3 regions of the Blautia sp. MCC283 genome follow, and region 3 is predicted to be linked to each of the others. Evidence: riboswitches for the same ligand, from Rfam matches in the RefSeq annotation. Region 3 holds a riboswitch; each other region holds the start of a gene.

Region 1 (3,283 bases), on a different contig from region 3:
CTTAGATTTATATAGGAATTCCTTTGTTTTTCAGAAAAAATTTATGCAAAGCGGACATTCGTATTCCGCTCTGTCACATGTTCTCAAACAGTAAAAGAGGTGTATTTTTATGTATCTTTCTGATATGCATACCCACTCCATCGCCAGTGGTCACGGCACGGAATGTACCATCACAAACATGGCACGCGCAGCTGCCGAGAAAGGTCTCCGGCTTCTCGGGATCACTGATCACGGTCCCGGCACTCTGGCAGCCGGAACTTCCTCCTATTTCCGCAGCCTTACCTATTCTCCGAAAAAACATTTCGGAGTAGATCTGCTCTACGGAATCGAACTGAATATTCTGGACCGGAAGGGAACTGTAGATCTGGATCAGGAATTATTATGCAAACTTGATTATGCCATTGCAAGCATGCATACCTGGAACTACCGTCCCGGTACCAGAGACGAGAACACAGAAGCTTTTGTCAATGTCATGAAGAATCCCTGTGTCAAAATCCTCGGTCACAGCGACAACACCCATTATCCGGTAAATTATGATGTTCTTGCCCGAACTGCCAGAGAAACCGGAACAATCTTTGAAATTAACGAAGCTTCCCTGGCTCCATATGGCTACCGTGGTGATACCAGAGAAAACTGTTATGAGATTCTCCGCTGCTGCCGCAAATATCATCTGCCGCTGCTGCTCTCCAGTGACAGTCACGGTCCGGAACACATCGGTGATTTTACCTGTGCTGCTGAATTTGTTCATCAGGCCATGTTCCCGGAACAGCTGATTCTGAACAATCAGCTTCCAAGATTGAAGGTATTTCTGCAGACCAGATGATCTGGTAAAACAGTAAGATCGAATATACATAAAATGTATCCGAATACACATTCATGTTTGACTCACAACCAAAAAAGCCAGCTCGGACACATTTTACCATGTGTCCGAGCTAGCTTATTATTTCGGGTTATATTATATTTTCTTTATTATCATTTCTCATCTGCCTGAGAATTCTCTCTCTGCTTTCTTATCATATCCGCAAGTTCCTGATATTTTCCTGTGATATATCCATAATTCTCTCTTCTGTGAGGAAGTTTACACGCAGTGCAGTCCTTGATTCCGCTTTCCGTAAAATGGAAATTACCACCGCATTTATCTCCCAGTGCATACAGCGGACAATAACAGAACAGGCAGTTAAAATTTTCCGGATCTGCTCCTTTATGGCATGGAAAATACTCGCATTTTTTGTGGCTGAAATAGGAATATTCTTTTCCCTCCCAATATGGTTTCTCCATGGTTCTTATCTCCTCCCGGATCATGCACTCTCTTAATTTTTCCGTAAAAAAAGAGGTAGCGATCCCACCCCGGGGTAGAAATATAATCCGTTCATGAGTGCGCGGAGGGAACGAATGTATCCGGAGTAGTATCGCCTGCCATTTAATCATGTATAATTCATATGAACAGGCGCATTCCATAAAAAAATGCCTACTCTCGTAAAAAAGTAGACAACGTCCCAGGGGTGCGGAGTCCCTGAAATGGTTGTTACACTTTACACGGAAGTTTAACCTCGCCATAACAAGCAGGTTTCCTGGCTCCGGGATCATGGCTCGTCTCTCCTTCTCATACATAGGTACAATGGATTCTGAGATTCGCTCCTCCGTTACAGTGACCGGATCGCTCAGGTTTCTCACCTGATTCCCTTTTCTGCTGGCTTCTGATAATCCATGACTGTCAGATGCCCTCAGCACTTGCTATGTTCAATATGGAATTATACTGACATTATAATAACACCCTGTTAATTATATGTCAATACTGTTTCAGATTTTTTTGATATAAATTCACTGTTTCCTTATAAGAAACAGCCTGGCGGAATATGCCGCCAGGCTGTTCAATATCTTCATCTTAATAAATTTTATATGGTTCGTGATTATACAAGACGTCTTACAGAAACAATCGTTCTGTATGTCGCATCGTTACTGATCTTAATACCATCCTGAGAATTGGATGCATGTACGATCTGTCCATTGCCCATGTAAATAGCCACATGTCCACCATAGCAGATCAGATCTCCTGGCTGGGCATCTGCATAAGATACCTCAGTACCTGCATTCTGCTGCTCATAGGAAGTTCTCGGAAGGCTTACGCCAAAGTTGGCATATACACTCTGTACAAAACCGGAGCAGTCTGCACCATTGGTAAGGCTTGTTCCGCCCCATACGTATGGATTTCCAACAAACTGTGTCGCATAATCTACAACAGAAGAACCTGAGCCACTGTAGGAAGAAGAGCTTCCACTGTCAGAAGAAGTATCTTCGGAAGTATCTCCGCTGTTATCATAATCCTCGTCTGTATTGGCTTCTGCATCGTCTGTGTTGGTATCTTCTGTTTCATCGCCTGTTATGGCATTACCGTCTTCATCATACTGAGTATCATCGTTCTCTCCATCTGCTGTGTCTGTATCTTCATCCACATACTCAGTATCATCTTCAGCAGCGTCCTCGTCTGTATTTACGATCTCATCACCGTTCTCATCATACTGCACATCTTCTTCGCTGTCAGCTTCTTCATCCTGCTGCGCCTGTGCTTCTGCTTCTGCACGGGCCTGTGCTTCTGCCTCTGCCTGTGCTCTTGCAGCTGCTTCTGCTTCTGCCTGACGTCTCGCTTCCTCTTCTGCCGCGATACGCTCTGCCTCCAGACGCTGAAGCTCTGCTGTCTGCTCTGCAAGAAGGTTCGCATAGTCTGTAGCCTGCTGCTGTGCATAAGCGATCTCATTATCATAATCCGCAGATGTGGCACGCTTCTCATCCAGCTGTACCTGCAGATTCTGTGACTCAGCCTCGTACTCCTGCTTCATTCCCTCAAGTTCTGCCTTCTCCTGTGTATACTGAGCTTCCAGGTTGGCAACCTGCTGAATGGTATTGGAATACTTCTCAAGGCTCTTTCTGTCCTGTTCATATGTCTTCTGTGTGTACTCAGCTTTCGTGAGAAGATCTGACAGGTTCTCTGCATTAAGCATCATCTGGAACCATGCATCATCTCCACCTTTCTCATAGAGATACTGAATACGCTTCTTCATTGCCTCATACTGCTTGGTCTTGGCATTCTTAGCCTTCTCAAGGTTCGTCTGGGTAGAAGCAATATCAGCTTCTTTATTAGAGATGTCTCCCTCCAGTGTCTGGATTGAAACCATCACGTTTACAAGATTGGCATCAAGAGTGGAAATTTCGCCTTCAATCTGTGATTTCTGTGCGGAAAGATCATCCAATCTGGAATAAGTCGCATTCAGCTGTTCATTGGTTG
Region 2 (3,283 bases), on a different contig from region 3:
CAATGATACGATCCTTGCCAAGGTGGATCAGGTGGGGGCTGCCTGCCATACAGGAAACCGTACCTGTTTCTTCAAACCACTGATGAAGAAAGAGTACGATGATACCAATCCACTCCACGTATTCCAGAATGTGTACGATGTGATCACAGACCGGAAAGCGAATCCGAAGGAAGGTTCCTATACCAATTATCTTTTTGATAAGGGAATTGACAAGATCCTGAAAAAAGTCGGTGAAGAATGTACAGAGATCGTCATTGCCGCCAAAAATCCGGATAAAGAAGAGATCAAGTATGAGATCTCAGATTTTCTCTATCACATGATGGTACTGATGGTGGAAAAAGGTGTCAGCTGGGAAGAGATCACCAGAGAACTGGCAAAAAGATAGAATTAAAAAAAAGACATATACAATTTTGGTTAGGCATGGTATACTTATCGGAACAAAGTGCGGAAATATAAGAAAAAGGGAAAGGGAAACAGCCAATGATCAAAATTGATGACTGGGTGATCGAAAAAGGAGAAAAAGCACAAGGTAAGATTGAGATCACAGGATGCGGCATGGCGATGCCGGCGACTGTGATCTGCGGGGTGGAAGACGGACCGACGATCCTGATCACAGCAGGAGTACACAGCGCCGAGTATGTAGGAATACAGGCGGCGATGGAACTTGCGAAAGAATTTCAGCCGGAGGAACTGAAGGGAAATGTGATCATCATTCCGCTGGTCAATGTCAGTGGATTTGAACATCGTACCATGAGTATGGTCTATGAAGATGGTAAGAATCTGAACCGTGTTTTCCCGGGAGATCCTGAGGGGACAGCTGCAGACCGCATTGCCTATACCATGGTGACGAAACTTTTTTCCATAACGGATTATTATATTGATCTGCACAGCGGAGACGGATATGAGCAGCTTCATCCATATGTTTATTATGTAGGGGTTGTAGATGAAGAGACGGCAGAGAAGTCCTTACATATGGCAAGACATATCGGTGTCAAATATGTGGTCCGCTCTACAACTGCTACAGGTGGTGCCTATAATTATGCTTCTTCTCTTGGAATTCCAAGCATTCTCATCGAGAGGGGCGGACACAGTTACTGGACCTGGGAGGAAGTGGAACAGGACAAAAGAGACGTCCGTCATCTTGTGTTTCATCTTCAGGGGAAGAAATGTCACGGACTGAAACATTACCGTCAGATGCTTCTGGAAAATGTGGTATATGAATATGCACCATATACCGGATGCTGGTATCCATCCAAAAAGCCTGGAGAGTACTTCTTTAAAGGAGAAGACCTGGGTGAACTGAGAGATTACTACGGAAACCTGCTTTATACATCCATTGCAACAGAAAATGGAGTTGTACTTTATCAGACAGCCAGCCTGAATATTATTGAGGACGGACCGATGATCGCCTATGCAGCGATCACAGAGACGCTGACCTGATATTCGCAGAGCTTTTCCACCAAAAATTGTTTTATTCAATTCCTATAGAAACGATAAGAAAACCGGATTTTACCGTTTGTTGTTCTATTTGTAAAAACAAACGCGTAAAATCCGTATTTTTTTGACAAATCGGATAAACTCAGTTGTTAAATACCTAACGGGGTATATGTACAATTCAAACAGCTTTGACAAAATTGATAAATATTCTAAAAATACAACATTTTTCTATGGACAACAGCAATAGATTTATCATATAATAAATCCGTAATTTAACAGCATTTGCTGATTTTTACATCAGTCGTTGCAAGTTCCGAGAGGATTAATAGGGAAACCGGTGTAAATCCGGTACGATCCCGTCACTGTAATGGGGAATCCTCAGATAAAATACCACTGGCCGGGTGCGTGAGAAATAGGGCCGGGAAGGTGTCTGAGGGTGAGGAGCCTGAGTCAGGAGACCTGCTTGTAATTGTTTTAAGATGATTCTTACGGAAGATAGGAAGCAAGTTTTTTTGTGTGTGCCCGTATTTCGTCACGGGCTTTTTTCGTGCGTATTTCTAAAATTCCATGCATTTTCTGCATATAAAGAATCCCATTATAGTTATTATTATCTTATATAAGTTGAAACGGCTATGCTAAAAATCACATCAAATGAGGAAAGGAGTAAAACGTGACAAAGAAACAAGTAGGAAAAAGATTTCTCCAGATTATCATTGTATTATTTGGAATCAGCTTTTTCACATTTGGACTGACCTACCTGTCACCTGGTGATCCTGCGGAGATCATGTTGACAGAGTGTGGTAATCTTCCAACACCGGAACTTCTGGAACAGACAAGACATGATCTCGGCCTTGACCAGCCATTTCTTGTGCAGTATGGTTCCTGGCTGAAAGGTGTTGTAACAGGAGATATGGGACAGTCCTATTCTTTCAAAATGCCGGTAACGGATAAACTGGTATCCTGTTTCTGGCCGACGCTGAGGATGTCGTTGCTGGCACTTCTGATGATGGTCATTATTTCCATACCGCTTGGAATACTGGCCGCTGTATATCAGAACAAATTCCCGGATTATTTTGTAAGAGGAATTACCTTTGTGGGAGTATCTGTTCCAAGCTTCTGGCTGGGCCTGATCCTTCTCAGCATCTTTGGTGTTCAGCTTCGCTGGATCAATGTTGCCGGAGGCAGTACAGATTTTAAATCCATGATCCTTCCGGCGCTGACACTTGCACTTGCCATGTCTGCAAAGTATACCAGACAGGTAAGAAGTGCAGTACTGGAGGAACTTCACCAGGATTATGTCACAGGTGCAAGAATGCGTGGGATCAAGGAAAGCGTCATTCTCTGGAAACACGTTCTTCCTAATGTAATGCTTCCGCTGGTAACACTGCTGGGGCTTTCCCTTGGAAGTCTTCTGGGAGGTACTGCAGTTGTAGAGATCATTTACAACTGGCCTGGAATGGGAAATATGGCAGTAAAGGCAATTTCCTGTCGTGACTATCCTCTTGTACAGGGCTATGTACTCTGGATCGCGATCCTGTACATGTGCATCAACCTGCTTGTGGATCTGTCCTATACTTATCTCGATCCAAGACTTAAGGAGGATAGATAATTGAAAAAGGTATTACGAACATTCAAAGAAAATAAACAGTTCACTCTTTTCTTTATTCTGGGTCTCGTGGTGATCGGTGTTGCGATCTTTGCACCGCAGCTTTCTCCATATGATCCGTTGGATGCAGTTATGACCGAATCACTGCAGGAGCCAAGCTCCGCTCATCCGTTCGGAACGGATAAGCTTGGACGAGATCTTCTTTCCCGTGTTATCTTCGGAACAAGAACCTCTCTGATC
Region 3 (3,283 bases):
TTTCACATTCCATGTCAATTTCAAAATCCAGCGAAATGTCTACAGTACAGGCACTTCAGGCACTGGATTCTTACAGACGTTTTGTAAATAAGGAGACAACATACTGGGATCTGAAAAACAAAGGAGAACATGCAAAACACAGCTGGGATGCAGGAACAGTAACAAAGAAATCCACCTGTAAGACAAAAGGAACAAAATCTTATACCTGTACCTGGTGCGGAGAGAAAAAGACCGAATCAACAGCTCTTGCAGCACATAAGTGGAGTTCCTGGAAGACAACGAAATCTGCAACTGTTTTTGCACCGAAACAGATCACAAGAACCTGTTCTGTATGTGCCAAAAAAGAAACAAAGAATTCAGGAAGCAAACTGAAACCAACGATCAAACTGAACGCATATGGAATTCGTCTGAATCCGGGAAAATCTACTAGCAAAGTGAAAGTCAGTGGTCTTGCAAAAGGAGATTCCGTGAAGTCCTGGAAATCCAGCAATACTGCAATTGTAAAAGTAGATAAAAAAGGTGTGATCACCGCACAGAAAAAGACAGGTACTGCTTATATCACAGTAACTCTGGCAAGCAAAAAAACGGCGAAACTGAAAGTCGTTGTACAGAAAGGAACAGTAAGAACTGCGGCCATAACCGGACTGCAGTCCAGAATAACCATCAGTAAAGGAAAGACAACGACCTTAAAGCCGATACGCAGACCAATAACATCTGCTGAAAAACTTACATACAGTTCCTCCAATAAGGCTGTTGCCACAGTAAGTTCCAAAGGTGTGGTCAGAGGTGTGAAAAAAGGAACTGCGGTAATTACAGTAAGATCCGGAAAAGTTTCTTACAAATGCCGTGTAACTGTAAAATAAATACTGATCATTATGAAATAACCCCGCCTATAACTCTGATTCACGGGATTGTCACAGAAAAAGAAGTGTGTTATAATTTCTGAACAGTTAAATATGGAGAAAAAACAATTACCGGTTTTAAGTTCTCTGCCACATCGGCAGGGCCAAGAGGGAACAGGGTGAGAATCCCAGGCAGTCGTGCTACTGTATTTGTTTAGATCTTTCTGTAACCATTGTACGGATCTGTATGAGAAGGGGAGGGATCGTGATTACATAAGCCAGGATACCTGCTTAAAGCTGCTACCAGTTATTACACGCAATGATAAATGGAGGGGGAGATTGTTTGGTTTTGTGTACCTATTTTTCGGGACACAGAAAGAAACATTTCCTGAATTCAGAGATATTGCGGTAGCAGATGGTATTGTTGAAAACATGATCATTATATACGGATGCGATATCTTTCAGGGTATTGCATCCGTTTTTTTGTTGAGAGGTTAAAAAATGCAGAAAACACTGGTGTGGCGTTCGCAGAAAGAAAGAGAAAAAACATTTGTAAGAGGATGTGCAGAGAAACACGGAGAGAGAATTCTTGTTATCGGACAGCCTTACAGCCGAATCGGGGACGAGGCACTGAAGAATAATATCCGGATCAGAGAAGTGAGCCTGGAAAACTGCGTCAGAGAGATTGGCAGAGAAAGTTTCGCCGGATGTACAAGGCTTCGAACAGTAAGATCAGAGAAAATAAAAGTTATAAAAAACAGAGCTTTTTCCGGTTGTGTAAACCTGAGAAGTTTTGAAATCCCGGCTACAACAGAATATATTGGAAAAGGGGTTTTGTACGGGTGTAAAAGACTGCAGAAGACAGTTTTTGAAGAGAATAAGAAAATCATCCGAATTCCGGCAGAAGCTTTTATGGAGTGCCAGGAACTTTCCGGAGTAGTGCTTCCGGAAATGATCACTGAGATTGGGCGAAGGGCATTTTATAAATGTGGGAATCTGACAGAGATAAAAATTCCTCAGTCTGTGGAGCGGATTGAAAGAGAGGCGTTTTATCAGACCGGACTGCAGAAGCTGGAACTTCCTCAAAAGCTGAAATTTATTGGAGAGAGCGCTTTTCTGAAGTGCAGAAATCTGGAATATGTCCGGGTTCCGGAATATGTGGAAACTGTGGAAAAATGGGCGTTTCACGGGTGCAGTATGTTGAAAACAGTGGAATTTTCCGGGGATCCAGAAGTGCTGGGAGAATGGATCATAAATAAAGGGACAAAGATCCTGTGCAGAAAAAATACCAGAGTCGATGACTATTGTAGGAAGTATGGATTTGCGGTAGAATATCTGTAAAAGCGACCATTTTTTTGTGGAAAGAGGAGAAGGATGAGGGAAAGAAAACCTGTGATCGGCGTTACCTGTAATTTTGACTACAGGGATGCTGTTGGAATGGTTTCGGGCATGGGGATCACCGGGCAGGACTGGGACTTTGTCAGCGGTGATTATGTGTATATCCTGGAGAAAGCCGGTGCGATTCCTGTGCTGATCCCGCAGTATGGAGATCTGGAGGCGGCGAAACCGTTCCTGGAACAGCTGGACGGAGTGCTGATCTCCGGCGGACATGATGTAGGGCCGGAGCGGTACGGGGCGTTTCCAAAAGGGTACTGCGGAACGATCATGCCCATGCGGGATGAGCAGGATATTGCGATTTCCAGATATTTTATGATGGAAAAGAAAAAGCCGATCCTCGGGATCTGCCGTGGCATTCAGATCATGAATGTGGCCTGCGGCGGAACCCTGTATCAGGATCTGGAAAAAGAAGGGGGTTTTGAACATCATTTCGGGGATAAGTACCCGAGAAATGTGGCGTGGCATAAAGTGAGCATTGCCAAAGACAGTATATTGGAAAAGACTTATGGGAACCGGGAGATCCGGGTGAATTCTTTTCATCATCAGGCGATAAAAGATGCCGGGGAGAATGTGAGGATCACAGCCTGGTCCGAGGACCGGGTGCCGGAAGCTATGGAACTTGAGGATCATCCATTTGCGGTGGCTGTGCAGTGGCATCCGGAGATGATGTATGATTCTTCGGAGCAGATGAAACTTTTACAGGCATTTGTGAAGGCAGCAGAGAAGGGGACAGAAGCATGAATATTTGTATATATGGAGCATCCAGCGCAGAACTGAAAAAGATTTATTATGAGAAAACAGAGGAATTGGGACGGCTGATAGGAAAACGTGGCCATGGCCTTGTTTTTGGCGGTGGAAAAGAAGGACTGATGGGTGCGGCGGCCCGTGGCGTTGACAGAGAGAAAGGTTATATCCTGGGGATCGCACCGCGATTTTTTGACAAGCCGGGAGTCCTGTATGAGCATTGTACAGAGTTTATTTTTACGGAAAATATGCGTGAGAGGAAGCACCTTTTGGAAAGCCGTTCCGATGCGACCATCGTG

What was found. A riboswitch is a leader RNA that binds a small molecule or an ion and turns the genes downstream of it on or off. The one in region 3 is predicted to bind cobalamin.
Region 1: another riboswitch for cobalamin. It lies ahead of GPK81_RS01170 (cysteine-rich small domain-containing protein); the one in region 3 lies ahead of GPK81_RS01570 (leucine-rich repeat domain-containing protein).
Region 2: another riboswitch for cobalamin. It lies ahead of nikB (nickel ABC transporter permease); the one in region 3 lies ahead of GPK81_RS01570 (leucine-rich repeat domain-containing protein).

Annotation. Positions count from the first base shown of each region.
Region 1 is NZ_WQQB01000004.1:60,800-64,082, reverse strand. It holds gene GPK81_RS01175 (phosphatase) at 110-823, shown strand; gene GPK81_RS01170 (cysteine-rich small domain-containing protein) at 973-1,278, opposite strand; cobalamin riboswitch at 1,545-1,747, opposite strand; gene GPK81_RS01165 (C40 family peptidase) at 1,911-3,283, opposite strand, start outside.
Region 2 is NZ_WQQB01000028.1:39,828-43,110, reverse strand. It holds gene hisIE (bifunctional phosphoribosyl-AMP cyclohydrolase/phosphoribosyl-ATP diphosphatase HisIE) at 1-385, shown strand, start outside; gene GPK81_RS09620 (M14 family metallopeptidase) at 481-1,440, shown strand; cobalamin riboswitch at 1,729-1,918, shown strand; gene nikB (nickel ABC transporter permease) at 2,108-3,046, shown strand; gene nikC (nickel transporter permease) at 3,047-3,283, shown strand, end outside.
Region 3 is NZ_WQQB01000005.1:49,018-52,300, reverse strand. It holds gene GPK81_RS01575 (Ig-like domain-containing protein) at 1-863, shown strand, start outside; cobalamin riboswitch at 966-1,151, shown strand; gene GPK81_RS01570 (leucine-rich repeat domain-containing protein) at 1,344-2,183, shown strand; gene GPK81_RS01565 (gamma-glutamyl-gamma-aminobutyrate hydrolase family protein) at 2,217-2,981, shown strand; gene GPK81_RS01560 (TIGR00730 family Rossman fold protein) at 2,978-3,283, shown strand, end outside.